DNA from 4 places in the Streptomyces cinnabarinus genome. Region 1 is predicted to be linked to each of the others. Evidence: riboswitches for the same ligand, from Rfam matches in the RefSeq annotation. Region 1 holds a riboswitch; each other region holds the start of a gene.
What was found. Region 1 has a riboswitch for cyclic di-AMP ahead of STRCI_RS30115 (M23 family metallopeptidase). Riboswitches for the same ligand answer to the same signal wherever they lie in the genome.
Positions count from the first base shown of each region.

Region 2: it holds a riboswitch for cyclic di-AMP, as region 1 does, so the genes downstream of both, STRCI_RS24730 (C40 family peptidase) here and STRCI_RS30115 (M23 family metallopeptidase) in region 1, are expected to answer to the same signal.
Region 3: it holds a riboswitch for cyclic di-AMP, as region 1 does, so the genes downstream of both, STRCI_RS05800 (C40 family peptidase) here and STRCI_RS30115 (M23 family metallopeptidase) in region 1, are expected to answer to the same signal.
Region 4: it holds a riboswitch for cyclic di-AMP, as region 1 does, so the genes downstream of both, STRCI_RS19605 (M23 family metallopeptidase) here and STRCI_RS30115 (M23 family metallopeptidase) in region 1, are expected to answer to the same signal.

Region 1 covers NZ_CP114413.1:6,628,813-6,636,426, forward strand. Annotated here, with positions in the region: gene STRCI_RS30100 (DNA gyrase/topoisomerase IV subunit A) at 1-1,994, opposite strand, end outside; gene STRCI_RS30105 (M16 family metallopeptidase) at 2,296-3,687, shown strand; gene STRCI_RS30110 (M16 family metallopeptidase) at 3,684-5,072, shown strand; cyclic di-AMP (ydaO/yuaA leader) riboswitch at 5,287-5,450, shown strand; gene STRCI_RS30115 (M23 family metallopeptidase) at 5,464-6,231, shown strand; gene STRCI_RS30120 (GntR family transcriptional regulator) at 6,418-7,104, shown strand; gene STRCI_RS30125 (HPr family phosphocarrier protein) at 7,260-7,541, opposite strand.
Region 2 covers NZ_CP114413.1:5,429,212-5,436,825, reverse strand. Annotated here, with positions in the region: gene pcrA (DNA helicase PcrA) at 1-949, opposite strand, end outside; gene STRCI_RS24735 (ScyD/ScyE family protein) at 1,014-2,090, opposite strand; cyclic di-AMP (ydaO/yuaA leader) riboswitch at 2,374-2,528, shown strand; gene STRCI_RS24730 (C40 family peptidase) at 2,537-3,754, shown strand; gene STRCI_RS24725 (tellurite resistance/C4-dicarboxylate transporter family protein) at 3,954-4,964, shown strand; gene STRCI_RS24720 (hypothetical protein) at 4,942-5,295, opposite strand; gene STRCI_RS24715 (C40 family peptidase) at 5,732-6,796, shown strand; gene STRCI_RS24710 (LuxR C-terminal-related transcriptional regulator) at 6,826-7,536, opposite strand; gene STRCI_RS24705 (ATP-binding protein) at 7,533-7,614, opposite strand, start outside.
Region 3 covers NZ_CP114413.1:1,358,260-1,365,873, forward strand. Annotated here, with positions in the region: gene ureG (urease accessory protein UreG) at 1-176, opposite strand, end outside; gene STRCI_RS05770 (urease accessory protein UreF) at 247-921, opposite strand; gene STRCI_RS05775 (urease subunit alpha) at 921-2,642, opposite strand; gene STRCI_RS05780 (urease subunit beta) at 2,635-2,946, opposite strand; gene STRCI_RS05785 (urease subunit gamma) at 2,961-3,263, opposite strand; gene STRCI_RS05790 (TetR/AcrR family transcriptional regulator) at 3,392-4,021, opposite strand; gene STRCI_RS05795 (ABC transporter permease) at 4,159-5,130, shown strand; cyclic di-AMP (ydaO/yuaA leader) riboswitch at 5,640-5,767, shown strand; gene STRCI_RS05800 (C40 family peptidase) at 5,771-6,244, shown strand; gene STRCI_RS05805 (LysE family translocator) at 6,301-6,915, opposite strand; gene STRCI_RS05810 (LysR family transcriptional regulator) at 7,027-7,614, shown strand, end outside.
Region 4 covers NZ_CP114413.1:4,361,313-4,368,926, reverse strand. Annotated here, with positions in the region: gene STRCI_RS19625 (dihydrofolate reductase family protein) at 1-400, shown strand, start outside; gene STRCI_RS19620 (alginate lyase family protein) at 558-1,679, shown strand; tRNA gene STRCI_RS19615 (tRNA-Met) at 1,731-1,804, shown strand; gene STRCI_RS19610 (PP2C family protein-serine/threonine phosphatase) at 1,945-3,042, shown strand; cyclic di-AMP (ydaO/yuaA leader) riboswitch at 3,286-3,444, shown strand; gene STRCI_RS19605 (M23 family metallopeptidase) at 3,456-4,478, shown strand; gene STRCI_RS19600 (PrsW family intramembrane metalloprotease) at 4,560-5,903, opposite strand; gene trmB (tRNA (guanosine(46)-N7)-methyltransferase TrmB) at 5,956-6,735, opposite strand; gene lhgO (L-2-hydroxyglutarate oxidase) at 6,880-7,614, opposite strand, start outside.

The DNA.
Region 1 (7,614 bases):
CGCAGCTCGATCGCGCCGACGATCCGGTCACCCTCCTTGAGGGTGATGACCTCCAACTCCTCCTTGTTGGACGGGTAGTCCGGCACCACGCGCTTCACCACACCCTGCTCGGTGCCGATCGCCAAGCCTGGTGAGGACTCGTCCAGCGTGATCAGGCAGACCACCGTCTCGTCGCCCTCCAGGGAGACGAACTCCGACAGCGGCGCACCGCCCGCGAGGTTCGGCCGGGACGCCGTGTCCGGCAGGGTGGGGAGGTCGACGACGTTGATCCGCAGCAGCCGGCCCGCGGACGTCACCGCGCCCACCTCGCCCCGCGCGGTGGCCGGGACCGCCGAGACGATCACATCGTGCTTGGTGCGCTTGGCGTCACCGTCCTCCGCGAAAGGGTCGCCGTTCGACGTACGGGCCAGCAAACCCGTCGAGGACAGCAGCACCCGGCACGGGTCGTCGGCCACCTGGAGCGGTACGGCCGCCACCGGGGCGCCCGCCGCCTCCAGCAGGACGGTACGCCGCTCGGTGCCGAACTTCTTGGCCACCGCGGCCAGTTCGGCGGAGATCAGCTTGCGCAGCTCGGCGTCCGAGTCCAGGATCCGGGTCAGCTCCGCGATCTCCTCGTTGAGCCGGTCCTTCTCCGCCTCCAGCTCGATGCGGTCGTACTTGGTGAGCCGGCGCAGCGGGGTGTCCAGGATGTACTGCGTCTGGATCTCCGACAGCGAGAAGCGCTCCATCAGGCGCTCCTTGGCCTGCGCGCTGTTCTCGCTGGAGCGGATCAGGCGGATGACCTCGTCGATGTCGACGAGCGCGGTGAGCAGGCCCTCCACCAGGTGCAGGCGGTCGCGGCGCTTGGTGCGGCGGAACTCGCTGCGGCGCCGGATGACCTCGAAGCGGTGGTCGAGGTAGACCTCCAGCAGCTCCTTGAGGCCGAGAGTGAGGGGCTGGCCATCGACCAGAGCGACGTTGTTGATGCCGAAGGACTCCTCCATCGGCGTCAGCTTGTAGAGCTGCTCCAGGACGGCCTCCGGCACGAAGCCGTTCTTGATCTCGATGACCAGGCGCAGGCCGTGCTCGCGGTCGGTGAGGTCCTTGACGTCGGCGATGCCCTGGAGCTTCTTCGAACCGACCAGGTCCTTGATCTTGGCGATCACCTTCTCCGGGCCGACCGTGAAGGGCAGCTCGGTGACGACCAGGCCCTTGCGGCGGGCGGTGACCGTCTCCACCGACACCGTCGCGCGGATCTTGAAGGTGCCGCGGCCCGTCTCGTAGGCGTCCCGGATACCGGCCAGGCCGACGATCCGGCCGCCCGTGGGCAGGTCGGGGCCCGGGATGTACTTCATCAGGGCGTCCAGATCCGCGTTCGGATAGCGGATCAGGTGGCGGGCGGCCGCGATGACCTCGGAGAGGTTGTGCGGCGGCATGTTGGTGGCCATGCCGACCGCGATCCCGGAGGAGCCGTTGACCAGGAGGTTGGGGAAGGCGGCGGGCAGCGCCACCGGCTCCCGCTCCTGGCCGTCGTAGTTGGGCGCGAAGTCGACCGTGTCCTCGTCGATCGACTCGGTCATCAGGCTCGTCGCCGCGGCCTGCCGGCACTCGGTGTACCGCATGGCGGCCGGCGGGTCGTCATTGCCCAGCGAGCCGAAGTTGCCGTGGCCGTCGACCAGCGGCAGACGCATCGAGAACGGCTGGGCCATGCGCACCAGCGCGTCGTAGATCGACGCGTCGCCGTGCGGGTGCAACTTGCCCATGACCTCGCCGACCACGCGCGCGCACTTCACATAGCCGCGGTCGGGGCGCAGGCCCATCTCGTTCATCTGGTAGACGATGCGCCGGTGCACCGGCTTGAGGCCGTCACGGGCGTCCGGCAGGGCGCGCGAGTAGATGACCGAATACGCGTACTCAAGGAAGGAGCCCTGCATCTCGTCCACGACGTCGATGTCGAGGATCTTCTCCTCGAACGAGTCGTCGGGCGGCGGGGTCTTCGTGCTGCGGCGGGCCATCGCTGCCAAGGCTCCTTTGTCTTCGTGCTCGCTTGCTGGGCGCGCGCACCGGATCTGACGCGGACCATTGTGGACCGCGGCACTGACATCCCGGACCAGGACCCGGCGTCGGCCGTGCGGACCGGTGCGGAGAGTGACCTCCGCTCACGACTGCCCGCAGGCTACGCGATCCGATGCCGGCATCCGCCCTCGGCGTACGCAGTCCGGGAACTTCGCCGACGCCGCGCACGCTTGCATACAGTGGCAGGACCGGCAGGAAAGCCGCGGTTTCGAGGACCGCGCCGCGATCGAAGGGACGCACATGCCCATGGGTCACACGGCCACAGACCAGGCAGGCACCGGGGGCCTGACAGCGACCGAGCACCGCCTGGCCAACGGCCTTCGCGTGGTGCTCTCCGAGGACCACCTGACCCCGGTCGCGGCGGTGTGCCTCTGGTACGACGTCGGCTCACGTCACGAGGTCAAGGGACGTACCGGCCTGGCTCACCTTTTCGAGCACTTGATGTTCCAGGGCTCCGCCCAGGTCAAGGGCAACGGCCACTTCGAGCTGGTGCAGGGCGCCGGCGGCTCGCTCAACGGCACCACCAGCTTCGAGCGCACCAACTACTTCGAGACCATGCCCGCCCACCAGCTGGAGCTCGCCCTCTGGCTGGAGGCCGACCGCATGGGCTCCCTGCTCGCCGCCCTGGACGACGAGTCGATGGAGAACCAGCGCGACGTCGTGAAGAACGAGCGCCGCCAGCGCTACGACAACGTCCCCTACGGCACGGCCTTCGAGAAGCTGACCGCGCTGGCCTACCCGGAGGGCCACCCCTACCACCACACGCCGATCGGCTCGATGGCCGACCTGGACGCGGCGACCCTGGAGGACGCGCGCGCGTTCTTCCGCACGTACTACGCCCCGAACAACGCCGTGCTGTCGGTCGTCGGTGACATCGACCCGGAGCAGACGCTCGCCTGGGTCGAGAAGTACTTCGGCTCGATCCCCGCCCACGACGGCAAGCCCACCCCGCGCGACGGCTCGCTGCCGGAGATCATCGGCGAGCAGCTGCGCGAGGTCGTCGAGGAGGAGGTCCCCGCGCGGGCGTTGATGGCCGCCTACCGTCTCCCGGAGGACGGCACGCGCGCGTCCGACGCGGTCGACCTGGCGCTCACCGTCCTGGGCGGCGGCGAGTCCTCCCGCCTGTACAACCGGCTCGTCCGGCGCGACCGTACGGCCGTCGCCGCCGGGTTCGGGCTGCTGCGTCTGGCCGGTGCGCCCTCCCTGGGCTGGCTGGACGTGAAGACCTCCGGCGACGTCGAGGTCCCGGTGATCGAGGCCGCCATCGACGAGGAGCTCGCCCGGTTCGCGGCCGAGGGCCCGACGGCCGAGGAAATGGAGCGCGCCCAGGCCCAGTTGGAGCGCGAATGGCTGGACCGGCTCGGCACCGTCGCGGGCCGCGCCGACGAACTGTGCCGCTACGCGGTGCTGTTCGGCGACCCGCAGCTCGCCCTCACCGCCGTGGGCCGGGTGCTGGACGTGACCGCCGAGGAGGTCCAGGAGATCGCCAAGGCCCGGCTGCGCCCCGACAACCGCGCGGTGCTTGTCTACGAGCCGACCGTCCCCATGGAGACCGTCGAGGAACCCACCGAGGACCTGGAGTCCGCGGCCACCGTGGAAGCAAGCGACGAGAACGAGGAGACGGCCAAGTGACCGAGCTCGCCCCGATGGAGTTCCACCCCCAGCCCCAGGCGGGTGAGGCGAAGGTCTGGGCCTTCCCGGCGCCCACGCGCGGGACCCTCGACAACGGCCTGACCGTGCTGCGCTGCCACCGCCCCGGCCAGCAGATCGTCGCCGTCGAGGTGCTCCTGGACGCCCCCCTGGAGGCCGAGCCGGCCGGCCTGGACGGCGTCGCCACGATCATGGCGCGCGCCTTCTCCGAGGGCACCGACAAGCACACGGCCGAGGAGTTCGCCGCCGAGCTGGAGCGCTGCGGCGCCACCCTCGACAGCCACGCCGACCACCCCGGCGTGCGCCTCTCCCTCGAAGTGCCGGTCTCCCGGCTGCCCAAGGCACTCGGACTGCTCGCCGACGCCCTCAGGGCGCCCGCGTTCGCCGACAGCGAGGTCGAGCGGCTGGTCCGCAACCGCCTCGACGAGATCCCGCACGAGCTGGCCAACCCCTCCCGGCGCGCCGCCAAGGAGCTGTCCAGGCAGCTCTTCCCGGCGACCGCCCGCATGTCCCGCCCGCGCCAGGGCACCGAGGAGACCGTCGAGGCCATCGACTCCGCGGCCGTACGCGCCTTCTACGAGCGGCATGTGCGCCCCGCCACGGCCACCGCCGTGGTCGTCGGCGACCTCACCGGCACCGACCTGGACGCGCTCCTCGCCGACACCCTCGGCTCCTGGACCGGCTCCTCGGCCGAGTCGCGGCCGGTGCCCCCGGTCACCGCCGACGACACCGGCCGGATCGTCATCGTGGACCGCCCCGGAGCCGTCCAGACGCAGCTGCTGATCGGCCGCGTCGGACCCGACCGGCACGACCGCGTGTGGCCCGCGCAGGTCCTCGGCACGTACTGCCTCGGCGGCACCCTCACCTCCCGCCTGGACCGCGTCCTGCGCGAGGAGAAGGGCTACACCTACGGCGTGCGCTCCTTCGGGCAGGTCCTGCGTTCCGCCCCCGACGGCAGCGGCGCGGCGATGCTCGCCATCAGCGGTTCCGTCGACACGCCGAACACCGGTCCCGCCCTGGAGGACCTGTGGAAGGTGCTGCGCACCCTCGCCGAGGGCGGGCTCACCGACGCCGAGCGGGACGTCGCCGTGCAGAACCTGGTCGGGGTGGCGCCGCTGAAGTACGAGACGGCGGCCGCCGTGGCGAGCACCCTGGCCGACCAGGTCGAGCAGCACCTGCCCGACGACTACCAGGCCACGCTGTACCGCCGGCTCGCCGAGACGGGCACCGTGGAGGCCACCGCGGCGGTCGTGAGCGCCTTCCCGGTGGACCGTCTGGTGACGGTGCTGGTCGGTGACGCGGCGCAGATCAAGGAGGCCGTGGAGGCCCTTGGGATCGGTGAAGTCACCGTCGTGACGGCCGAGTAGACACCTCCTCGGATGTGAACGCGCGGTCACGCGCGTGTGGGGCCCTGGTGACGGAAGCGCCACCAGGGCCCCTTTATGTCCGAATTGGGGGAGAGGTTGCCTGTCTGACCTGTGGCATGCGCTACAAAAACAGTGATCCGTTTGGGAATTGAAAGTTGCCCCGATTAGCGTCATGCGGGCTGTCCGTCAGGCAGTGCGCCGCGACCGCGGCACCGGACAGTCATCGCCGAGTCCCCCTACGGCGCGAGCCAGGGGAGCCGGGGACCCACCGCAGTCCCTGGGGTGAATCGGGCGCCCGCGCGTAGTGCGAGGGGGTCCGTAGGAGACCTTCCTGCTCCGAACCCGTCAGCTAACCCGGTAGGCGAGAAGGAAGGAAAGGACCAGCCACTACATGGCGTTCACCCGCGCCACCGGGAAGCACCGCCGTCCCAGCCGGATGCAGCGCACGACCGCCCGCGCGGCGGGCGTCGCGGCCCTCACCACCACCGGCGTCGTCGGCACTCTCGCGGCCGCCCCGGCGCTCGCCGCCGAGGTCCCCGCGGAGCAGACCGGTCTCACCCCCGTGATCACCATCGGTGACTCGGTAGCCGACCAGATCGACGCCCAGGCCGCCGCGCAGCAGCAGGCGGCCGTCGAGGCGGAGGCCAAGAAGGAGGCCGAGGAGGCCGCGCGCAAGCGGGCCGCCGAGGCCGCCGAGGAGGCCCGCGAGGCCAAGGAGCGCGCCGCCCGTGAGGCCGAGCGCAAGCGCCTGAACACCTTCGTCTCCCCGATCTCCGGCTCCTACGTCTCGACGAGCTACAAGGCCGGCGGCGCCGTCTGGTCCTCCGGCAGCCACACCGGCATCGACTTCCACGCCTCCAGCGGCACCTCCGTCCACTCGGTCGGCACGGGCACCGTCGTCGAGGCCGGCTGGGGCGGTGCCTACGGCAACCAGATCGTCATCCGGATGCATGACGGCACGTACACCCAGTACGGGCACCTGTCGTCGATCGGTGTCGCGGTCGGCCAGAGCGTCACCCCGGGCCAGCAGATCGGCCTGTCCGGTGCCACCGGCAACGTCACCGGGGCGCACCTGCACTTCGAGGCCCGCACGACCGCGGAGTACGGCTCGGACATCGACCCGCTCTTCTACCTCCGCTCGCACGGTGTGAGCCTCTGACGGCATCCGCCACCGCTTACCGGAACCCCGGCTCCCAGAGTCGGGGTTTTCGGCTTTTACCGGGCCCTGTTGTCCAAAAAATATCCATGGATTCCGGCCCGCCATCGGAAATTCCCGCTCATTGCCATAGAGTCGATGAACACGTCAGCCATCGACGTTTCACGGGGATTAAAGCGGAGGTCGGTCATGCGTGTTCCGGCGCAGTCGGTATGCACGGCGATCCGGGACGACATCGTCGCCGGAGTCCACGAGCGCGGCGGCCGGCTCACCGAGGAACTGCTCGCCCGCCGCTACGGTGTCTCGCGCGTCCCCGTCCGGGAGGCCCTGCGCACACTGGAGGCGGAGGGCTTCGTGGTGACCCGGCGGCACGCGGGCGCGTGTGTCGCGGAACCGACCGAGCAGGAGGCCGCCGACCTGCTGGAAATGCGCGGCCTGCTGGAGCCGCTGGGCGCCGCCCGCGCCGCCCAGCGGCGCACCGAGGCGCATCTGAAGGTGCTGCGCGGCCTGGTGAGGCTCGGTCAGGAGCGGGCCAGGAGGGGCAACAGCGAGGATCTGCGCTCGCTGGGCAGCTGGTTCCACGAGACGCTCGCCCAGGCCTCCGGCAGCCCCGCGCTGACCTCGATGCTGACCCAGCTGCGGCACAAGATCGCCTGGATGTACGCGGTGGAGGCGCCCGCCAGCCCCGTGGAGGCGTGGGCGGAGCACGGCGCGATCGTGGACGCGGTGGCGCGCGGCGACAGCGAGCGCGCGCGGGCGATCACGGCCATGCACACCGAGCGCGCGAACGGCGCGCACCGGCTGAAGCTGTCCGCGGGACCGGAGCGTGTGAGGAATTCGCAACATCCCGTAAACATGTCGGGTCAGCCGTATTAACACGCGCGCCGTATACAAAGAGGCAGTAATTCGCGGGGGATTATTTCTGCTGCCCGAATTCGGAAATGGCGATCGCCCGGCGGGAAAGGCGAAGGGCCCGCCCGATAATTCGGACGAGCCCCTCGGGAAGCGGCGAGTGCCGCGTGCGCACTGGCTCAGACGGTCTCGGGGAGTTCCTCGAGGCCCTCGGCGACCAGCTTGGCCAGCCGGTCCAGGGCGGCGTCCGCGCCCTCGGCGTCGGAGGCGAGCACGATCTCCTCGCCGCCCTGGGCACCCAGGCCCAGAACGGCCAGCATGGAGGCCGCGTTGACGGGGTTGCCGTCAGCCTTGGCGATCGTCACCGGGACGCCTGCGGCCGTGGCGGCTCGGACGAAGATGGAAGCGGGGCGGGCGTGGAGGCCCTCGGCCCAGCCGACGTTGACGCGGCGCTCAGCCATGTGATGCTGCCCTTCAGGTGCTCAGGTTGTCTAGACCAGTGTTCCACAACGTGAAGCGTGCCCGGAACAGACC
Region 2 (7,614 bases), 1.2 Mb from region 1:
GGAGCTCCGCCTCGGGCGGTACGTCGACGGGGTGCTCGGAGGTGCCCACCAGCTCGCGCACGAGGGCGTACTGGGCGTGGTTGGTGTCCTGGTACTCGTCGACGAGGACATGGCGGAAGCGGCGGCGGTAGTGCTCGGCGACGTCCGGGAAGGCGCGCAGCAGATTGACCGTCGTCATGATCAGGTCGTCGAAGTCGAGGGCGTTGGCCTCGCGCAGCCGCGACTGGTAGAGCGCGTACGCCTGGGCGAGGGTCTTCTCGAAGCCGTCGCCGGCCTGGGCGGCGAAGTCCTCCTCGTCGATCAGCTCGTTCTTGAGGTTGCTGATCTTGGCGCTGAAGGACTTGGGCGGGAACCGCTTGGGGTCGAGGTCGAGGTCCCGGCAGACCAGGGCCATCAGACGCTTGGAGTCGGCGGCGTCGTAGATCGAGAACGACGAGGTGAACCCGAGCTTCTTGCTCTCGCGGCGCAGGATGCGGACGCAGGCGCTGTGGAAGGTCATCACCCACATCGCGTTCGCGCGCGGGCCGACGAGCTGCTCGACGCGCTCCTTCATCTCGCCCGCGGCTTTGTTGGTGAAGGTGATCGCGAGGATCTGGCCGGGGTGCACGTTCCGCTCGGCGAGGAGATAGGCGATGCGGTGCGTGAGCACACGGGTCTTGCCGGAACCGGCGCCGGCCACGATGAGCAGCGGGGTGCCGGAGTGGACGACGGCCGCGCGCTGGTTCTCGTTGAGCCCCTCGATGAGCGCGGCGGCATCCAGCGCCGGGCGTGGGGCGCCGTCGCGGTAGTAGTCGTCCCGGTCCGGCGGCACGTCGAACTTCCCACCGAACAGATCGTCCGGAACCGACTCCGGAGCGTGCTCGTCCTCGGGCGGCGGCGGAGGCTCCTCCTCACGCCCACGAGGGGCCTGAAGATCCGCCAGGAAGCTGTCATCAAAGAGGCTGCTCATCGCTCTCCGAGTCTAGGGCTCCCCACTGACACCCCGCCGCCGCCCTCGGAACATCGGACGGTTTTCAGAAGCCGAGGATCTTCCAGACCTGGCCGCCCGGGGTCTTCCTGCCGTCCAGGACGGTGCCGTCGCGGTCGGCGATCGACCAGGCGGAGACGTAGACCTTGCCGTCGTGCGGGTCCACGGCCACGCCCGCCGGGAAGGGGACCTTGACGTCAGTGCGCCCGGTGCCCGAGAGCTTCGTCACCACGCCCGCGAAGAGCTGGCTGACGTACAGGTCTCCGCTGCCGTTGACGGCGATGCCGCTGATCGGCCCGAAGCCGGACTTGAAGCCGAGGATCTTGCCGGTCCAGGCATCGACGCGCCACACCCGCGCGGTGGGCTTCTCGGTGAGGCCGTTCAGCTCACCGACGTAGAGCGTGCCGTCGGGTCCGAGCGCCAGGGACGTGGGGACGGACTCCCGGCCGTTGTGGTCCGGGAAGACGGTGAAGGGGCGGGCCTTGCCGGACCGGGAGATCTCCACCAGGTCGTTGCCCGCCGCGTCCGCGACGATCTTCCGGCCGTCCGGCAGGGCGAGGACGGCGTACGGGTTGGACTCCACGTTCGCCTTGTGCGGGTTGTGCTTCAGCTCCACGGCGGACACGTCGGCGGCGATCCGCGCCGTGCCGTGGTCGATGCGCAGCAGCTTGCCGAGGGTGTTCCAGGGCCGGTGCGTGGGCACCCCGGCCTCCGGCGGGACGAAGGTCTCCACGCCCCACACCTCCCCGTATCGGGCGGACACACCGGCGACGCCGGTGGCGAAGCCGCCGTCCGGGGCGGCGCCCGAGGGCAGCCCCTTCACCACCCGGCGGTGCTTCCACGCGCCCCCGTCCCAGTAGATCTTGGTGACGGCGGAGGTGAGTCCGACGCAGGTCTCCCCCTCCGGCCCCTCCCCGATGCACTTCTTGCCGCCCCGGCCGGCTTCGGCGACGTACAGCCGCCCCTCGTCGTACGAGAGCTGGCGTGGATTGTCGAGCCCGCTCGCGATCACCCGGACGACCGGCCGGCCGTCCCCTCCCCCGCTCGCCCCGGCGGGCGCCACGCCCACGGTGGCGGCGAGCGCGACGCCCGTGGCAACGACGAGTGATGTGCGCTTCCTCATGGCCGTACCCCCTACTCCCCCACCGCGGCTCACACGACCGCGGCTGGCTGGAAGCTAGCGCCGGGAAGCGGGCGGACGATGTCACTCCGGAGAAAATACGCACAACTCGGCATAGATCCATCCGGATTGACCACACCCCGCGACGTTCTGACCCAAGGTCACGAAAATGTATCGGGCATATCACCCATCAACCTTCACAGGGGCCACACGAGTTGGCTACCGTGCCGGGCAGGCCGTACGACCCCCACCGGCGAACGACGCCGGGCCGCGCGGCCTCCGCCGAGTCCGCTGCCCGCCGACGGCAGCCGGAGCCGGGGACCCAACGGACCTTGGGGTGAATCGGCCCGACTCCCTTACCGGAGAGGGCCGTAGGGCAAACCTTCCGAACCACCCGCCCGAACCCGACAGCTAACTCGGTAGGCGGTACATGGAAGGAGTCGCCTCCCTTGGCGTCGCACCGCAAGTCGCGTCCCGCAGGGCCGCGCGTCGCAGGCATACGGACCCCCGCCCTCGCCACGGCCGCGCTCACCTCCGTGGCCCTGCTGTCCCAGACGGCCAACGCCGCTCCGGCCACGGACGACAAGCCGAGCCTCGAAGAGGTCGAGAAGAAGGTCGATGACCTCTACCGCCAGGCGGAGACGGCGACCGAGAAGTACAACGCGGCCAAGGAGAAGACGACCAAGCAGCGCAAGCAGGTCGACACCCTGCTGGACGACGTCGCCAAGCGCACCCAGAAGCTGAACGACGCGCGGGAGGAGCTGGGCTCCTTCGCGGCCGCGCAGTACCGCACCGGCGCCGCGGCCCCCGACACCGCGACGTTCCTGCTGGCCGACTCGCCGCAGGACTACTTCGACCAGACCCAGCTGATGAACCGGATGACCGGTCGCCAGAAGGAAGCGGTCGACGACTACGTCACGCAGCAGTCGGCGACGATGAAGAAGCGCGAGGAGGCCACCGAGAGCCTCCAGACGCTGAACGAGTCGCAGGGCGAGCTGAAGACCGCCAAGGCGACCGTCCAGAAGAAGCTCGCCGACGCGCGGGACCTGCTCTCCGACCTGACCGCGGAGGAGAAGGCGCGGCTCGCCGAGATCGAGCGCAAGCGCCAGGAGGAGGCCGCGCAGAAGGCGGCCGAGCTGGCGGAGAAGCAGGCGGCGGAGGAACAGCGCCGCAAGGAGGCCGCGGAGGCGGCAGCGGCGGCCGAGGCCGAGCAGCAGGAGAGCGGCTCCTCCTCCAGCGACTCGTCGTCCTCCGGCTCGTCCTCCACCGGGTCCACCGAGACCGAGGCCCCGGCGGACTCCACCTACGCCGCGAAGGCCGAGAAGGTGCTCGCCTTCGCCCGCGCGCAGATCGGCAAGCCGTACGTCTGGGGCGCGACCGGCCCGGACTCCTACGACTGCTCCGGCCTCACCCAGGACGCCTGGGCGGCCGCCGGCATCTCCCTCCCGCGCACCACCTACGACCAGGTCAACGCGGGCACCACGGTCTCCCTCGCCAACGCCAAGCCCGGCGACCTCGTCTTCTTCTACGAGAACCTCGGCCACGTGGGCATCTACATCGGCAACGGCATGATGATCCACGCCCCGAAGCCCGGCGCCTACGTCCGCGAGGAGTCGATCTACTACGACGGCGAGGGCTCGATCCACAGCGTCGTACGCCCCGCCTGATCCGACCCGGCACGCGCGCGTGGGCGTGATCGACGCCTACGCACGCGTGCCGCTGCCGCTGGGCGAGCGACGGCGACGGATCCGTGGACGCCCCGCGCGTAAACCCGTCCGCCCTGCCACCCTGCCGCCCGCGCGTATTTCGTGGCCCCCGCGCGCGTGGCCCGTCGGGAACCGGCCTCCCGCTCCTTAGCATCGGCGCATGCCCGGCACCTCTGCCCCTCGCTCACTTCGCGCCTGGTGGGCGCTGCGTCCTCCGGCGGCCGGTGCCGCGGTGATGGCGACCGGCATCATCTCGGTCGGCCTGCACCTGACCGGCTACGAGGTCCTCTCCCGGATCACCCTGGCCGTGGCCTGCGTCGCCTGGCTGGGCCTCGCCACGGACTTCGTCCTCAGGCTGCTGCGGCAGCCCGCGCGCTGGCGGCAGGAGGCGGGCACCCCCGCCGCGCTCACCGCCGTCGCGGCGACGACCGTGCTCGGCACCCGTTTCTCCGCGCTCGGCTGGCAGGCCCTGGCCGCTGCCCTGCTGGCGCTCGCCGCGGTGCTGTGGCCGGGCCTGCTCTACGTCGTCGTGAGCAACTGGCGCCGCCGTATGCCCGGCGCGGTGTTCCTCAGCTGCGTGGCCACGCAGGGCCTCGCCGTCCTCGGCGCCACCCTCGCCGCGGCCGAGTCCACGGCCTGGCTCGCGCACGCCGCGCTCGTGCTGTTCTGGCTGGGACTCGTCCTCTACGGCCTCGCCCTGCTCCATTTCGATCCGCGCCAGGTGCTGGAGGGCGCCGGGGACCACTGGGTCGCGGGCGGCGCGATGGCCATCTCGGCGCTCGCCGGGTCCAAGCTGATCGCCGCGGACAGCCCCGGGCTGTATCTGTGGAACGACGACGCCGACGATGTCCTGCACACGGTCACCGTCACCCTGCTGGTGCTCGACCTCGCCTGGTACGCCGTGCTCGCCGTGGCCGAGGCGGTCCGGCCACGGCCCCGCTACGACGTACGCCGCTGGGCGACCGTGTTCCCGCTGGGCATGACCGCGACGGCGACCCTGTCCGTCGCCGCCGCCATCGAGGTGTCCTGGCTGGAGACCCCCGGCGAGATCCTGCTGTGGATCGCGGTCGCGGCCTGGCTGGCCGTCGCCGTGGGGGCGGTCCAGGAGGAGCGGGCCTACGTCTCCGCCGCGGCCGAGGAGGCCGAACTCACGTCCACAGCACGGCGATGAAGACGTTCGCCGTGGTGAGCAGCCCGACCAGCCCGAACAGGCCCTTGTCGACCTTCTCCTCGTCCCGCTTCACATAGACCAGACCGAGGATCACGATCAGCAGCGCCAGCTTCACGCCGATCTTGATGTTGTTCACGGTCTGATCGTCGGCCTGGTTGAGCCCGACCAGGATCACGCCGGTCACCAGCATCGTCAGCGCACCGTGCAGCATCGCCGGCACGAACCGGGCGGTGCCCTGGCCCATCGCCTTCATCTGGGTGAGGAAGCCGCCCAGGAGCGAGGCGATGCCGATGATGTGCAGGCCGACGAAGAGATGGATGAGTACGTCCATGAGGCCGGAGCCTAATCAGGGGCCTCTGAGGCGTCCGACACCGGCCCGCCTCCCCACGCCCTCGCCGCGCCCTCCCCGCTCGATGGATCCTGCATATATGCGCTCCATAGCACCCCGCCGCCCCCACCCGCCCCGCAATCCAGGACTTCGGTCATCGCGCAGCGTGAAGGCGACCGCTCCGTTCGCGGATCACGGTCACATACGGTCACCCGGCGATCCCCTCATGGCAGTTCCGTACAACGCGTTACCAAGCCGACACACACAGGCTTAGCGTCCTCCACCAGGTGACCGGCTCCCCACCGCCGCCCGGGCCAGGGGCGGCAGTCGGACACCACCGCCAAGAAGGTCCGGCGGTGGCCTGCTCCCCCTGTGCGGGCCGCCGCCGGACGCGTCATCAGGCGGCCGTAGGAGTCGTGCGAAAGGACGTGCAGTCCACGTGGCAGCACATCGCAAGTCCCGGCAGCGCTCGGCCGGCGGCACCACCGTCCGTACGGCCGCCACGGTCGCCCTCGCGGGCGCGGCGACCGCGACGGGCTTCAACGGGACCGGACACGCCGAGCCCGAACTGACACCGGCGCAGGTCAAGGCGAAGGTGGACCGGCTGTACCAGGAGGCCGAGGCCGCCACCGAGAAGTACAACGGCGCCAAGGAGAAGGCGGACGCGGCCGAGGCCCGGCTGAAGACCCTGCGGGACGAGGCCGCACGCAAGACGGACAAGCTCAACTCGGCCCGGGACGCGCTCGGTTCCATGGCCGCCGCGCACTACCGCGAGGGCGGCCTCGACCCCTCCGTACAGCTCGCGCTCTCCGACGATCCCGAGCGGTACCTGGACGGCGCCGAGTTCGTCGAGCGGGTCGGCACCCGGCAGGCGGCGTCCGTGGCGGACGTCCGCAGACAGCTGCGGGAGGTCGGGAAGCTGCGCGGGGCCGCGCACATCGAGCTGGCCTCGCTCAAGTCGCGCCAGGCGGAGCTGAAGCGGCACAAGGAGACGATCACCGGGAAGCTGGCCGAGGCCAACCGGCTGCTGTCCCGGCTGACGGCGCAGGAGCGGGCGAGGCTGGTCGGGGGTACGGAGGACCGCGCCACCCGTTCCGCCTCGGGCGCGCGCGAAGGACTCGCCGCCCCCGGGTCCGCCGGCACGAAGGCCCCCAACTCCCGCGCGGCGGACGCCGTGGCCTACGTCCACCAGAAGCTCGGCAGCCCCTATGTGTGGGGCGCGACCGGACCGGACGCCTTCGACTGCTCGGGCCTGACCCAGGCCGCCTACCGCGCCGCCGGCGTCTCCCTGCCCCGCACCACCTACGCCCAGATCGGCGCCGGACAGCGCGTCTCCCGCTCCGAACTCCTCCCCGGCGACCTGGTGTTCTTCTACTCCGGGATCAGCCATGTCGGCCTCTACATCGGCAACGGCCAGATGATCCACGCCCCGAACCCGTCCGCTCCGGTGCGGATCGCACCGATCACCGAGATGCCGTTCGCGGGGGCGACGCGGGTGGTGTGAGCCCTGAGCCCGGTCGGCCGGTGCGGGCCTCAGACCAGCCGTCGGGCCGTCGCCCACCGCGTCAGCTCGTGCCGGTTCGACAGCTGGAGCTTCCTCAGCACCGCCGAGACATGCGACTCGACCGTCTTCACGGAGATGAAGAGCTGCTTGGCGATCTCCTTGTAGGCATAGCCACGAGCGATCAGCCGCAGCACCTCGCGCTCGCGCTGGGTGAGACGGTCCAGGTCCTCGTCGACCGGAGGGGCGTCGGTGGAGGCGAAGGCGTCCAGGACGAAGCCGGCCAGGCGGGGCGAGAAGACCGCGTCGCCCTCCTGGACCCGGAAGACGGAGGCGACCAGGTCGGTGCCGGTGATCGTCTTCGTCACATAGCCCCGGGCACCGCCCCGGATCACGCCGATCACATCCTCCGCGGCGTCCGACACGGACAGGGCGAGGAAGCGCACGGGCTGCTCGGCGTCGGCCATCAACGGGGCGCAGCGGCGCAGTACTTCCACCCCGCCGCCGCCCGGGAGGTGCACATCGAGCAGGACCACCTCGGGCCGGGTCGCGGTGATGACCGTGACCGCCTGGTCGACGTCCGCGGCCTCGCCGACAACCTCGACGCCGGTCTGCTCGGTCTGGCCGATCTCGGCCTGGACCCCGGTACGGAACATCCGGTGGTCGTCGACGAGAACCACACGCACCCGGCGCTCACCCGCCCCGCCGGGGGCCTCCGTCGTACCGTTCGCCTCGTCGCTCATGACGTCTTCTCCGCCCTCTCCATCTCCAGTTCGACCTCCGTGCCGCCGTCGGGTACGGGGCGCAGCCGCGCCGTACCG
Region 3 (7,614 bases), 5.3 Mb from region 1:
ACGACGGCCAACGACAGCTCGTCACGCAGGGCACGGCACAGCGCGGCCACGGTAGCGGTCTTCCCGGACCCGACGGGCCCACCGAGCCCGATCCGAAGGGCACGACGGGCGCCATCGGGACGACGGGCGTCGGCGCTGACGGCGGACGGCCCGTGGGAGGAATGGTCAAGGTGCATGCAACGGCTCCATCTCAACTGACGGTAGGTGTACTTCAGCCCGTCCCGCGTTCGGGGATGAGGCCGAATCTCAAGACGCGAACAACCGCACTCCCCAAGCCGCATGCACCTCCGCCCCGATCTCCAGGAGAGGTGAGGAGGACGCGGGCAGGGCGTCTACCCCCGCCGCGACCACACCCCGAGCCACCTCCACCGCCTGATCCACGACGAGGTCCAGCTCGGGCGCCAGCCGAGCCAGCACAGCCGTGGCGTCGAACGGGTCGAGACTCAGCAACCGCACCGTCGCGGACGCAGGCCCACTGACACTCTCGTACACGGCGCAGTACGCGGCATCCACGGGACCGAGCCCGGCCGCGCGGGCCGTCACCCCGAGCACCACGGGCTGATGGGCACCCTTGGGGAACGAACCGGCGAGAGCGTCGAGTTCAGCGCAGGGCCAGGTCGCGCGGGCGGCCCGCATCAGCTGTCGCCCCAGCTTCCGCGCGGCGAGCCGCAGCGCGGGGGAAGGCGTCCGCGCGTCCGCCGCCGCGTCCAGCGCGACCGGGTCCACCCCGAGCGAGGCCGCCGCCGCGATCGCCGCGGCGACCCGGCCCACGGTGTGCAGCCGCCCGCGGCAGAACTCCTCCAGACTCGCCGCCCCGGTCACCCGCCCGGCCTTGACGGCCGCTTCCGCGCCGCCGGAGTGCGCGTGCCCCCCGGCGGGAAAGCGGCCGTCGGCCAGGACCAGAAGCGCTGCCCTGGACATCAGAAGAGGAAGTAGCGCTGGGCCATGGGCAGTTCGGCGGCTGGAGTGGCCTCGACCAGCTCCCCGTCGATGCGCACGGCAAAGCTGTCGGGGTCGACCTGGACACGTGGCCGGGCGTCGTTCTCGCGCATGTCGGCCTTGGTGACACCGCGCGTGGAGTCGATCCCGACGAACCGCTTGCCGAGCTGGAGCCGCTCCGGCAGCCCGTCCTCGATCGCCAACGGCGCCACGAAGTTCACGGAGTTGGTCGCCGGCCCCCGCCCGATCGCCCCGAACATCGGCCGCGGCAGGACCGGCTGCGGCGTCGGGATCGAGGCGTTGGCGTCGCCCATCTGCGCGTACGCGATCTGCCCGCCCTTGACGACGAGTTGCGGCTTCACTCCGAAGAACGCGGGGTCCCACAGCACCAGGTCGGCGAGCTTCCCGGTCTCCACGGACCCGACCTGCCCGGCGATGCCCTGGGCGAGGGCCGGGTTGATCGTGTACTTGGCCACGTAGCGCCGTACCCGGAGATTGTCCGCGCGCCCGTCCCCCGGCAGCGCCCCACGGCGCCGCTTCATGACATGCGCGGTCTGCCAGGCGCGCAGCACGACCTCGCCGACGCGTCCCATGGCCTGTGAGTCGGAGGAGATGATCGAGATGGCGCCGAGGTCGTGCAGTATGTCCTCGGCGCCGATGGTGGACGGCCGGATCCGGGACTCGGCGAAGGCCAGGTCCTCCGGGACCGCCGGGTTGAGGTGGTGGCACACCATCAGCATGTCGAGGTGTTCCTCGGCGGTGTTGACGGTGAACGGCCGGGTGGGGTTGGTGGAACTGGGCAGCACATGCGGCTCGGAGACCACGGTCATGATGTCCGGCGCGTGCCCGCCGCCCGCGCCCTCGGTGTGGTACGCGTGAATGCCGCGGCCCCCGATCGCGGCGAGGGTGTCCCCGACGAACCCGGCCTCGTTCAGGGTGTCGGTGTGGATGGCGACCTGGATGCCGGTGCGGTCGGCGACGGTGAGCGAGGCATCGATGACGGCGGGCGTCGACCCCCAGTCCTCGTGCAGCTTCAGCCCCATCGCGCCGCCGCGGATCTGCGACAGCATCGCCTCGTGCGAGACGGTGTTGCCCTTGCCGAGGAAGCCGATGTTCAGCGGGTAGGACTCCATCGCCTCCAGCATGCGCGCCAGATGCCAGGGCCCCGGCGTCACGGTGGTCGCCTTGGAGCCCTCGGCCGGTCCGGTGCCGCCGCCGATGAGCGTCGTGATGCCCGAGGCGAGCGCCTCGTCGGCGATCTGCGGGCAGATGAAGTGGACGTGCGCGTCGATGGCACCGGCGGTGAGGATCTTGCCGTTGCCCGCGATGACCTCAGTCTCGGGGCCGATGACGAGGTCCGGGTGCACCCCGTCCATGGTGTCGGGGTTGCCGGCCTTGCCGATGCCGGTGATCCGGCCGTCCCGGATGCCGATGTCGGCCTTGACGACACCCCAGTGGTCGATCACCACGGCACCGGTGATGACCGTGTCCGGGGTGCCGTCTGCGCGCGTAGCACGCGACTGGCCCATGGACTCGCGGATGACCTTGCCGCCGCCGAACACGGCCTCGTCACCGGCGAGTCCGGGACCGCCGGAGCGGTCCTCCTCGATCTCCACGAGCAGATCGGTGTCGGCGAGCCGGATCCGGTCGCCGGTCGTCGGGCCGAACAGGTCGGCGTACGCGGCACGCGAGATCTCAGGCATCGAGGGCACCTCCGGTCTCCCCGCGCAGTCCCGGCACGACACGGGCGCCGGCCAGCGGGACGAGTTCGACGTCGGCGGGGATCCCGGGCTCGAAGCGCACGGCGGTGCCGGCGGCGACGTTGAGCCGCTTGCCGCGGGCGGCGGCGCGGTCGAAGTCCAGACCGGGGTTGGCCTCGGCGAAGTGGTAGTGGGAGCCGACCTGGACGGGCCGGTCGGCGGCGTTGAGGACGGTCAGCCGGGTGACTTCACGGCCTTCGTTGTACACGACCGGCCCGTCCGCGAAGAGGACCTCTCCGGGAATCATCGCAGCGCCCTCCCTCAGACGATCGGCTCGTGCACGGTGACGAGCTTGGTGCCGTCGGGGAAGGTCGCCTCGACCTGGACGTCGTGGATCATCTCCGGGACGCCCTCCATCACGTCGTCCCGGGTGAGCAGCTTGCGCCCGGAGGACATCAGCTCGGCGACCGTACGGCCGTCGCGCGCGCCTTCGAGGAGGTGGGAGGTGATCAGGGCGATGGCCTCGGGGTGGTTGAGCCTGAGTCCGCGGGCCCGGCGCTTCTCGGCGACGTCGGCCGCCACATGGATCAGCAGCCTCTCCTGCTCGTGCGGGGTCAGTTGCACGTCCCACCTCACCTCTCGCTCCGGACCGTGCGGGGCCCGGTTGCCGCGGCCACGGGCAAAGTCCCTGGTGGCGTGGAGGGAGGCTAGTTGGACCGAGTTTCGGGAACGTTAACCGAGCTGTGATCCGGTCAGGCGTCCGATCGCGGCTCGGCCATGCTCATCACGGCGCGCAGTCCGTCCTGGAGGACCTCTACCGGGGCCGCCCCGAGCAGGGACTGCTGGGCGATGAAGCCCTGGACCACGGCGACCATGGTGCGGGCGACATGCTCGGCGGGGATGTCCGTCCGCATCATCCCTGCCTCCTGATAAGCCTCGGCCACCCTGACCCAGGCCGTGGTCACCACGCCGTACACCTCGTCCATGACGACCGCGAGCTCCGGGTTGCGCGCGGTCTCCGCCCACACCTGCATGATCAGCCGCGGGAAGACGGGCTCGTCGTCGACGGACAGGGTGCCCCAGATACCGACGGCGCGGCCGAGGACCTCGCCCACCAGCACGTCCGGCGGCGGGGGTGGGCTCTGCCGGGTGAGCTCCTCGAAGGCCGCACGCACCTCCGCGAGGACGCCCTTGACGATCGCGGCGATCAGCTCGTCCTTGCCGCTGAAGTAGCGGTAGACCGCGCCGGCCGAGAGGTCGACCTCCTTCAGCACGTCCTGCATGGAGGTGGCGTGGAAGCCGTTGCGGGCGAAGCAGCGGGCGGCGCCTTCCAGGATCTGGCGGCGGCGGGCGTCGAGGTGTTCCTGGGATACGCGGGCCATGGTCCCCCAATTTAAAACGAACGTTCCTTCTTGACAAGTGCGCCGGGCGGCGAGACGCTGATGGCTCCACTAAAACGAATGATCGTTCTCTATAAGAACGATCCCTGTGAGCACCACCGCGCACCCAAGGGGAAACCATGTCCACCCGCCGCCGACTGATCGCGGTCGTCGTCCTAGTCCCGGTCCTCGCCGCCCTCGCCCTGTGGGCCTTCGCCTGGCCCGCCGCCCGCACCGCACCCCGCGACCTGCCGCTCGGGGTGGCCGGCCCGGCCACCGCCACCGCCCAGGTGGAACGCCAACTGACCCGGCACGAGGGGGCGTTCGAGCTCCACCACTACGCCGACGAGGCCGCCGCCCGGGACGCCGTCGAGGACCGGTCCGTATACGGCGCGATCGTCGTGACACCGGACGGCACCTCGCTGCTCACCGCCTCGGCGGGCAGTCCGGTCGTGGCTCAGCTGCTCCAGCAGCAGGCCGCCGCCGCGGGCGGCGAGGTCCGGACCGTCGACGTGGTGCCCGCGCCCGCCAATGACCCTCGGGGCGCGGCCTTCAACGCCGGCGTGCTGCCGCTCGCGCTGGCCGGTATCGCGGCGGGCGCGGTGGTGACCCTGCTCGGCCTGCGCGGCGGCCGGGCGGTGGCCGCACTGGCCGCTTCCGCCGCGCTGGTGGGCCTCACCGCGGCGGCCGTGGCCCACAGCTGGCTGGCGGTCGTCGACGGCAACTGGTGGGCGGAGGCAGGGGTGTTCGGCCTGGCGACCCTCGCGGTGAGCGCCGCCGTCGCCGGACTGGCCGCCCTGATCGGCCCCGCCGGGATCGGGATCACCGCGGGCCTGGTCATGCTGTTCGGCAACCCCTTCTCCGGCGCGCCCTCGGCGCCGGAGCTGCTGCCCGAGCCGGTCGGCGCGATCGGACAGTGGCTGCCGCCGGGCGCGGGCGCGACGGCGCTGCGCTCCACGGCGTTCTTCGACGGCGCCGCGGCCACCGGCCCCGTGCTGACACTGACGTGGTGGGCGACGCTGGGCCTGGGCGCGGTGGTGCTCGGCGCCCTGCTGAAGTCCCGTACGCAGAGCCAGCCGACACCGGAGCGGGAACTCGCCCCGGTGTCATAGGCACTGCGGGACGCGCCGGCGCGAGCGCCGCGTGCCCTGGACGGACAGCGCCGCGCGGCTCGCGTCACGGTGCCGCCGCGCTCGGACAGTTGACGCACGTGAGCGCGGTGCGGGCGTCCCGCCGCCATCTCGACTCGTCCGGCCCGGAGTTGAAACGGACCAAACGAGGTACCCCCTTTTGGCGTAGCCGCGCCTCCTTTTGCCGACCCGTCAGGGTTGCGCAACGCGCGTAGCCCCAGGACCGAAATGGACGTTCCGTGCCTGGTCCGGGCATCCCCCGGGCCCTCGACGATCGTTCGAACGGAGCAGTGTCCACCCGAACGGGTGAGTGGTGAGTAACACCACAAATCCCCGGTTCCATTGGGATTTTCGGACATCAGTGAGTCAAGATCCCTGTCTGACGACAAGCCCCCGCCACAGCGGCGGGGCGGTCCGGGCGGACGCCGAGTCCTGCCGCCGCCCGGACGACCGGTCGACAGGAGTGGATCGGCAGGAGTGGAGGACCCAGGCACGACGGGTCGCCGGCACGGAGGTTCGCGCCGAGCAGCCCTTGGGGTGAAGCCGCTTTTCGCGGCCGGGCAACTTCGCCAGCCCGAATCCGACAGGTCATCCTTCACAGGCGGCTGACGAAGGGTTGCGCATGACTGCGCTCAATCGTGTCCCGTCGCTGATGGCCCGTGCCGGTACGGCTTCGGCGCTCACCATCGCCGCCGTGGGCGGTTCGATCGTGGCCCCCGGCCTCTCCGCCGAGGCCCAGGCGGCCACTCCGGCGACGAAGGCACTCCAGGTCGCGGCCTCCAAGAAGGGCTCCCCCTACAAGTGGGGCGCCGTCGGGCCGCACCGCTTCGACTGCTCCGGGCTCACGCTGTACTCGTACAAGAAGGCGGGCAAGAAGCTGCCTCGTACGGCGGCCCAGCAGTACAACAAGACGCGCCACATCTCGTCCAAGAGCCGCAAGTCCGGCGACCTCGTGTTCTTCCACTCGGGGTCGAACATCTACCACGTCGGCATCTACGCCGGGAAGGGCAAGATCTGGCACGCCCCGAAGACCGGGGATGTGGTGAGGCTGCAGAAGATCTGGACCAAGAGCGTCTGGTACGGCCGGGTGAGCTGACCGGCGGCCCGAGGGGGGCGGCGGCGTCCTGACACGCCGCCGCCCCTGACGGTCGCTCAGGTGACGGCTTCGAGGAGCAGGACCGTGCCCAGGGCGGTCAGGGCGGCGCCGGTGACCGCTTCCACGCGCCGGGCGGCCCGCGGCCTGCGCAGCCACCGGCCGAGCCGGTCCACCAGCAGCGCCACGGCCGGGAACCACAGCAGGGCGAGCACCACCACGATCAGTGCCAGCAGCAGGGTCCGGGGCAGCGCGGGAGAGCCTGCCGGCACGAACTGCGGGAGCAGGCTGAGGAACGTGATCGGCGCCTTGGGATTGAGCGCGTTGGTGACGAAGCCCTGCCGCAGCGGGCGCGCGGCGACGGAGGTCTCCTCGGGAGCTTCCGGGCGCGGTCGGCGCAGGGCCCGGAGCGTGCGTGCGCCCAGGTACAGCACATAGGCGCCGCCCAGCAGTTGAAGCGTTCGGAACAGTGCGGGGACCGCGGTCAGCACGGCCGCCACCCCAGCGACCGCCAGCGCGGTGTGCAGCATCAGCCCGGCCGTGATGCCGAGCGCGCAGGCGATCCCGGCCCGGCGCGAGACCAGGGCGTTGCGTACGACCACGGTGAAGTCGGCCCCGGGCATGGCGACCATGCCGGCGGCGACCCCGGTGAAGGCGAGAAGCTGTCCGTCCATACGGCCAGCGTGCCGTGCGGAAGCCTTCAGCAGGTACTTCGAATATTCTGGGTCTGCCTTAAGCAATGCTTTAGTCTCCGGCCCGGCGCCCGAGCCCCAAGGGAGTCTCCCGTGTACGACCCCACCCGGCTCGCCGCACTCGTGGCGGTCGCCGAGGCCGGTTCGATCACCCGGGCCGCCGAGCGGCTCGGCTACACCCCGCCCGCGCTCTCCCAGCAGCTGGCGAAGCTGGAGCGGGAGGCGGGCACACCTCTGCTGGTCCGGCACCATCGCGGGGCCCGGCTCACCGGCGCGGGCGAACTGCTGGTGGCGCGGGCCCGCCGGGTGCTGGACGAACTGGAGCGCGCCCGGCATGAACTGGCCCGGCTCACCGGGCTGTCCGGGGGCACGCTCCGGCTCGGCACCTTCCAGACCGCGGGCGTCCATCTGCTGCCGCCGGTACTGAGCGCGTTCCGCCGGGCCCACCCGGACGTGGAACTGACGGTGGCCGACTACGAGCCGCCCGCCGGGGTCGCCGCGGTCGCCGCAGGGGAGATCGATCTGGCGCTGACCCACACCTATGAGCCCGCGGACCCGGTGCCGGTGCCCGCGTCGGTCGTGCTGGAGCCGGTTCTGGTCGAGGAGTTGGTGCTGGTGACCGCGCCCGGGCACGCCCTCGCCGACGCGACCTCACGGCTGCCGCTGAGCGAGCTGGCCGGG
Region 4 (7,614 bases), 2.3 Mb from region 1:
GTGCCCGCCCTCCGACACGGCGTTCAGCGTCGGCGCGGTGGTCGTCGCCGCCGACGGCACCGAACTCGCCCGCGGCCACTCCCGCGAGGGCGACGACCCGGTGGTGCACGCCGAGGAGGCGGCCCTCGCCAAGATCGACCCCGAGGACCCGCGCCTGCCCTCCGCGACGGTCTACAGCAGCCTGGAGCCCTGCGCCCACCGCTCCTCCCGCCCCGCCCCCTGCGCCCGGCTGATCCTGGACGCGGGCGTCCGCCGGGTGGTCACGGCGTGGCGGGAGCCGGACACCTTCGTGGTGGCGGCGGACGGCACCGGCCTGCTCACCTCGGCCGGCGTCGACGTACTCGAACTCCCGGAGTACGCGGACCGGGCGAAGGCCCCGAACCGGCACCTTCTGGCGTAACCCCGCGTCAGGTCCGATCGGCCCAACAAACCCTGCGCCCGCCCCCGCACCGGGCCACGCTGCCTGCATGAGGTCTGTTCGTGCGCGTGCCGTCGTGTTCGTGGTGGTCGGTCTTCTCCTCAGCGCCTGTGGAGCCACGGGCGCCGGCAGCAGCACTATGGCCCGTGCCCTCCCGTCCGACGCCGAGTTCACCCACCCCGGTGTGCTCGTCGGCGCCGCCCAGCTGGAGGCCGTGCGCGAGAACGTCACCGCGGGCAGGCAGCCGTGGCTGAAGGCGTATCTCGACATGCGGGACAGTGAGTACGGCGCCTACAAGTACCGGGCCGAGCCGTACGAGGAGGTGCGCTGTCCCGCCGGGAGGACGGCGGGGCAGGGGTGTGCGCAGGAGCGCCGGGACGCCATCGCCGCCTACACCCAGGCCCTGCTCTTCACCGTCACCGGGAAGGCGCCGCACGCCGTCAAGGCCAGGGAGATCATGGACGCCTGGTCGGCGAAGCTGAAGCGGCACAGCGGGGAGAACGCCGGGCTCCAGGCCGGGTGGGCCGGGGCGACCTGGGCGCGGGCCGCCGAGATCGTCCGGCACAGCGACGGCGCCGGATGGCCCGCGGAGCGCGTGCGCCGGTTCGAGACCATGCTGCGGACCGCGCATCTGCCCCAGGTCACCAAGAAGGTCCCGGACGCCAACGGCACCCGGGACCTCGTCACCACCGACGCGGCCATCGGCATCGCCGTCTTCCTCGACGACCACAAGACCTTCGACCACGCCCTGGCCCGCTTCCGCGACCGCGTGCCCGCCTACTTCTACCTCGACAAGGACGGCCGCCTCCCGCTCACCCCGGCCGGGTCCAGCATGAACACCCCGCAGCGCCTGGCGGCGTACTGGTTCCGGCAGACGACGTACAAGCCGGGTGTCACCCAGGAGACCTGCCGGAACTTCGAGCACGTCGGCCACGCGATCGCCGCCACCGCGCACATCGCCGAGACCGCCTGGCACCAGGGCGTCGATCTGTACGGCGAGGCGGAGGACCGGCTCAAGGCCGCGATGGAGCTGCACGCCCGGCACCAGAGCGGCGAGCCCGCCCCGGCCTGGCTGTGCGGCGGCCAGGTCCGGCGGACCATGGGGCCCGACCTGGAGGTCGCGCTGAACCATCTGGAGGACCGGCGCGGCGCCTCCGTCCCGGCCGCCCGCAGGCTCGCCGAGAAGACCCGCCCGGCCGGTACCGACGGCCTCTTCGTCTCCTGGGAGACCCTCACTCACGCGGGCAACCCGGCGGCCTGAGGAAACGGGTGTGCTTCGGGCCCTGCGGATGACGTACACTGGTTTCACCGACGCGGGGTGGAGCAGCTCGGTAGCTCGCTGGGCTCATAACCCAGAGGTCGCAGGTTCAAATCCTGTCCCCGCTACTGAAGGCCGAGGGCCGGAATCCGAAAGGGTTCCGGCCCTCGGTGCATGTCGGCCCACTCATCCACTCGGCCCACCCCGTTCGCCCCGCGGCCCCGCTCCGGGAACCCTGGAGGGACGGCGACGCGGCGGGAGGCGGGCAGTGCGGGCTTCGGTCAGACAGGGGACCCGGCGCTTCCCGTCCGGCCGCACCCTCGCACGGATCATCCCGGCGGCCCTGATCGCGGGCGGCATCCTGTACGACCTCAGCACCCCCCGTGACTTCACCGCGGTCCCCTTCTTCACCGCCGCCCCGCTCGTCGCCGCCCCGCTCTTCTCGCTGCTCGGCACCGTCATCACCGGCGTCGGGGCCCTGATCGCCGCCTACGCCGTCCATGTCCGCTTCGGCTTCGGCGTGGACGCGGACACCGTCACCGAGGTGATCACCGTGGTCACCGTCGCCGTCCTGGCGGCCGTGCTCAACCGCGTGGTGCGCCGCGGCGATCTGCGGCTCGCCTCGCAGCGCGAGATCGCCGAGGCCACGCAGCGCGCCGTCCTGCCCCAACCCGTGGAACGGATCGGCGGCTTCGACATCGCCGCCCGCTACGAGGCCGCCCAGGCCGACGCCTTCATCGGCGGTGATCTGTACGCGGTGGTGGACAGCCCGTGGGGCGTCCGGCTCGTCGTCGGCGATGTGCGCGGCAAGGGCATGGGCGCCGTCGCGGCCGTCGCCGTGGTCATCGGCGCCTTCCGGGAGGCGGCCGAGCAGGAGCCGGACCTGGAGGGCGTCGCACGGCGCCTGGAGCGGGCGCTGACCCGGGAGGGCACACGGCGCGAGGGGATCGACGCCCATGAGGGATTCACCACCGCCGTACTGGCCGAACTCCCGCACGGCGAGGGCGTCGTACGGATCGTCAACCGCGGCCATCCGCCCCCGCTGCTGCTCCACGCGGACCGCACCGTACGCCCGCTGCCCGCCGGGGAGCCCGCCCTGCCGCTGGGCATGAGCGACCTCGGCAACTGGCCCGACCGCGCCGAGGAGGTGCCCTTCCCGCGCGGCGCCACCCTGCTGCTGCACACCGACGGCCTGTCCGAGGCCCGCGACGCGCACGGCGTCTTCTACGACCCCGAGCGTCGGCTCTCCGGCCGCGCCTTCCACGAGCCCGCCGCTCTGATCCGGACCCTCGCCGAGGAGGCGCGTCGGCACTGCGGGGGCGGGATGACGGACGACATGGCCCTGCTCGCCGTACGGCGGCCCTGACCGATGACCCCGATGGTCACCGGGGGTGATCGGACGGAAGCCCTCCGCATAACAACTGACATACCGTCAACAACTGTGTGGCAGGTGAACCTTGGTCAACTCGCCCGATTTAAACCCCTCATGACCCTAAAGTTCCGGCCGGATTCGTTAATGATCAAGCGGAACGGCTTGGAATCCGCACCCCGGGTCTATTAACGTTCGATAACGCAGCGCGGTCGTCCCAGCCGTCACAAGAGTCGGCTCCGTGCGCACGCGCCGAATCCCGTAAGGGAACCGGGGAACCACCAACTTGGGGTGAATCGGGCGTAATCCACCGGGCAAAACCGGTCGGATATACGCGCGTAGGAGACCTTCCTGCTCCGAACCCGTCAGCTAACCCGGTAGGCGAGAAGGAAGGAAAGGAGCACGCCCACGTGGCGTCAAACCGCCCTGCCCCGTTCGTGCCGAGCCAACGCGGGGACGAGACTTTCGGCTACGGCAGCTATCGCAGCGACGAGGGCCCGTTCGAAGAGTGGAACCCCACTGCGGAATCCATTCGCCCGGTGCGCGGCAAGCATCGCGTCGCCAAGAAGGGCGGCGGCGGACTCGCCCGCAGCTCCACGGTTCTCGGCGTCGGTGTCATAGCCGCGGTCGGCGCGGGCGGTATGGCCAGCGCGCAGTCCGGCAAGCCGCCGGTCGCGATCACCATGCCCGACCTGCCGCTGATCTCCGACCACTCCGCGGACGAGGAGACGCCCGAGACGGCGGCCTCCCCGCTCAGCAGCGTCGGCATGACCACGATGGACACCGAGCAGGGCGCCGCCGACGCCGGTGAGGCGCTGCGCGCCCGGATCATGGCCCAGGCCGAGCAGCAGCAGGACCAGGTAGACACCAAGGCCGCCGCGGATGCCGCCGCAGCCGCCGAGAAGGCCGCCGCGGAAGCCGCCGCCGAGGCGGAGAAGGAAGCCAAGGCCAAGGCCGCCGCCGCCAAGGCGAAGGCCGAGGAGGAGGCCCGCAAGAAGGCCGAGGCCGAGCGCCTCGCCGCGCTGGCCAAGCAGTACACGCTGCCGACCTCGTCGTTCACCCTCACCTCGACCTTCGGCCAGGCCGGTTCGATGTGGTCCTCCGGGTACCACACGGGCCTCGACTTCGCCGCTCCCACGGGCACCCTGCTGAAGGCGGTCCACACCGGCACGATCACCAGCGCCGGCTGGGACGGCTCCTACGGCTACAAGACCGTGCTCACCCTGGAGGACGGCACCGAGATCTGGTACGCCCACCAGTCCTCGATCAGCGTCTCCGTCGGCCAGAAGGTCACCACCGGCGACATCATCGGCCGGGTGGGCGCGACCGGCAACGTGACCGGCGCGCACCTGCACATGGAGGTCCACCCCGAGGGGTCCTCCTCCGGCATCGACCCGCTCGCGTGGCTGCGCGACAAGGGCCTCAACATCTGACCCACGCCCCCGCGTGAACCCCGGCGGTCCTGACGACGACCCCCCGACGTCAGGGCTGCCGGTTTCGCATGCCCGCAGGCGCTACGTGCGGTACGGGTTGTAGGCCGGGTACGCCGGATAGGGCTGGTAGCCGCTCGGCTGTGCCGGGTATCCGTACGCCCCGTACATCGGCCAGGGCGCCGCCACCACCGGGACGGGCGGTGCCGTCGCCCGCGCCGCGTGGTCGAGCGCCGGCCGTGCCACCTCCCGGCGCCGCCACAGCTCCCGCAGCAGCTCCGCTTCCCGCACGACGAAGTCGGCGCCCGCACGGCCGCGGCGCCCCCGGTGCCGCAGGAACGCCAGCGAGGTCGCGTACGCCTCGTACTGCGCCACCTCCCGCGCCGCCCGCCGTCCGCCCGCGGTGCGGCGGGCGTACTGCCGGGCCATGCGCCGCGCCCGCATCGAGCCGAGCGCGAAGGGCTCGGCCGGGGTGAGCCAGCCGGCCACGGCGTAGGCGGGCAGCTCCTCCCGCACGGTGCGCAGTTCGCGCTGGCGGGTCCAGATCACGAGCCAGGTCAGCAGGCCGAAGGCGGGCACCATGATCGCCGCGTAGACGGCGAAGAAGCCGAACGGGCCGAAGGACGCGGAGCCGTTCCACAGCGCGTGCATGCCCATCGCGAGCAGCAGCCCGGACAGCGGCAGCAGGATCCGCCGCCAGCGCTGCCGGTCGCCGGAGAGCGCGGCGATGCCGAAGCCGATGCCGGTGAGGACGGTGAACAGGGGGTGCGCGAACGGGGACATCACGATGCGCACGAAGAAGGTTGCGGCGGTGACGGAGGCGATGCCGCTGTCGCCGGTGAGCTGGTCGGTGCCGAAGGCGGTACCGAGGTAGAGGATGTTCTCGGTGAACGCGAAGCCGGTGGCGGTGAGCCCGGCTATGACCACCCCGTCGACGAGCCCGGTGAAGTCCCGGCGCCGGAAGAGGAAGACGAGCAGAACGGCGGCCGCCTTCGCGGACTCCTCCACGATCGGCGCTATCACGGTCGCCCCGAGGGTGTCCGCGCTGGACGGATCCGCCGTGGCCGTGGCTATCCATCTGGTCGCGAAGCTGTTGGCGACGATGGCTATCAGCGCCGCCGCGCAGGCGCCCCAGGCGAAGGCGAAGAGCAGGTTTCGCCAGGGGCCCGGCTCCACCCGGTCCAGCCACCGGAAGGCGGCTATGAGCAGCGGCACCGGCAGTACGGCGAGGCCGAGCCCGACCAGGAAGCCCTGGGTGCCGGTCTGTTCGCGGACCAGGGCGAGGATGACCAGGCCGGAGAGCGTGAGCAGGGTGATCAGCGCGCCGTAGCGCACCCACTTCCGCTGCCACCAGTGCGCGTGCCGAAGTGCGCCGCCGGGCGGGCCGGTGGGGTGCGTCGGGTACGGGGGAACTGGATCGGTGGCCACGGCATTGACCCTAACGAGGGAGGGGCGCAGCCCGCAGAGGAGCGCGGTGGGCTCAGGCGCCGTTGAGGGTTTCGTCTCGGTGTACGCGACGGAAGAGCAGGTCGTTCACGACATGTCCCTTGTCCAGTCCCTGGCCTTCGAAACGGGTCAGCGGCCGGAACTCGGGACGCGGCGCAAAACCGCCGTCGGCCTGCGTGTTCTCGAAGTCCGGGTGCGCGGTCAGGACCTCGAGCATCTGCTCGGCGTACGGCTCCCAGTCGGTCGCGCAGTGCAGCACCGCGCCGGGCCTGAGCCGGGTGGCGGCGAGGCTGAGGAACTCCGGCTGGATCAGCCGCCGCTTGTGGTGCCGCTTCTTGGGCCAGGGGTCCGGGAAGTAGACGCGGAGGCCGTCGAGGGAGTCCGGGGCGAGCATCTCGCGGAGCAGGATGATCGCGTCGCCGTTGGCGACCCGGATGTTGGACAGGCCGTGATGGTCGGCGAGGTTGAGCAGATTGCCCTGCCCCGGGGTGTGCACGTCGACGGCGAGGATGTTGGTCTCCGGGTCGCCGGCGGCCATCTGCGCGGTGGCCTCGCCCATCCCGAACCCGATCTCCAGCACGACGGGCCGGTCGTTGCCGAAGAACTCCCGCAGGTCGAGAACCTCGCTCCCGTCGATGTCCATCCCCCACTTGGGCCACAGCCGCTGCAGCGCGTCCGCCTGCCCGGCCGTCACCCGGCTCCGGCGCGGCTGGAAGCTCCGGATCCGCCGCTCGAAATGCGACCCCGCCGGATCGGCCTTCGGCCCGTCGGGGAACCGTGGCTCCCCCTTGGCCCGCGTATGCCGAACGGACACGCCGGGCTCGTGGCCGGGGGTGGGGGCTGAGGTGGGGAGGGAGTCAGACACAGTGGATCCGATTTTACGGGAGCGGACAGCCCCGCCCGCTGCCGCATCGGCTTCCTCGCCGTTCGAGGACGAGGCCCCGTCAGGGCCGATCGGTCAGGTGCGCGCCAACGCCCCCAGCGCCCGCCGCGCCACCTCTCTCCCGATCGGCAACGACGCCGTCGCCGCCGGGGACGGGGCGTTCAGGACGTGTACCGCCCGTGCCCCCTCCCGGATCAGGAAGTCGTCGACCAGCGTGCCGTCCCGCAGGACGGCCTGCGCCCGCACCCCGGCCGCCGCGGGCACCAGGTCGGCCTCGGACACCGCCGGCAGCAGCCTGCGCACGGCATCCGTGAACGCCCTCTTGGACACCGACCGCCGCAGCTCCCCCGCCCCGTACCGCCAATGCCGCCGCGCGATCGCCCACGCCCCCGGCCACCCCACCGTCGAGGCCAGCTCCCGGGGCCGCACGGTCCCCCACCCGTACCCCTCGCGGGCCAGCGCCGGCACCGCGTTGGGCCCGAGGTGCACCCCTCCGTCGATCCCCCGGGTCAGATGCACCCCGAGGAAGGGGAAGGCCGGATCAGGCACCGGATACACCAGCCCCCGCACCAGCTCGGGCCGCGAAAGCGAGTAGTACTCCCCACGGAAGGGCACGATCCGCATCCCCGGATCGTCCCCGGTCAGGCGGGCGACCTCATCGCAGTAGAGCCCGGCACAGTTCACCAGCACCCGGCCCCGCACGACGTCCCCGCCCGCGGTCCGCACGGCGACCCCCAGCTCCGGCCGCCGATCCACCCGTACGACCTCGGCCCCGTACCGGATCTCCGCCCCCGAGGCCTCGGCCAGTCG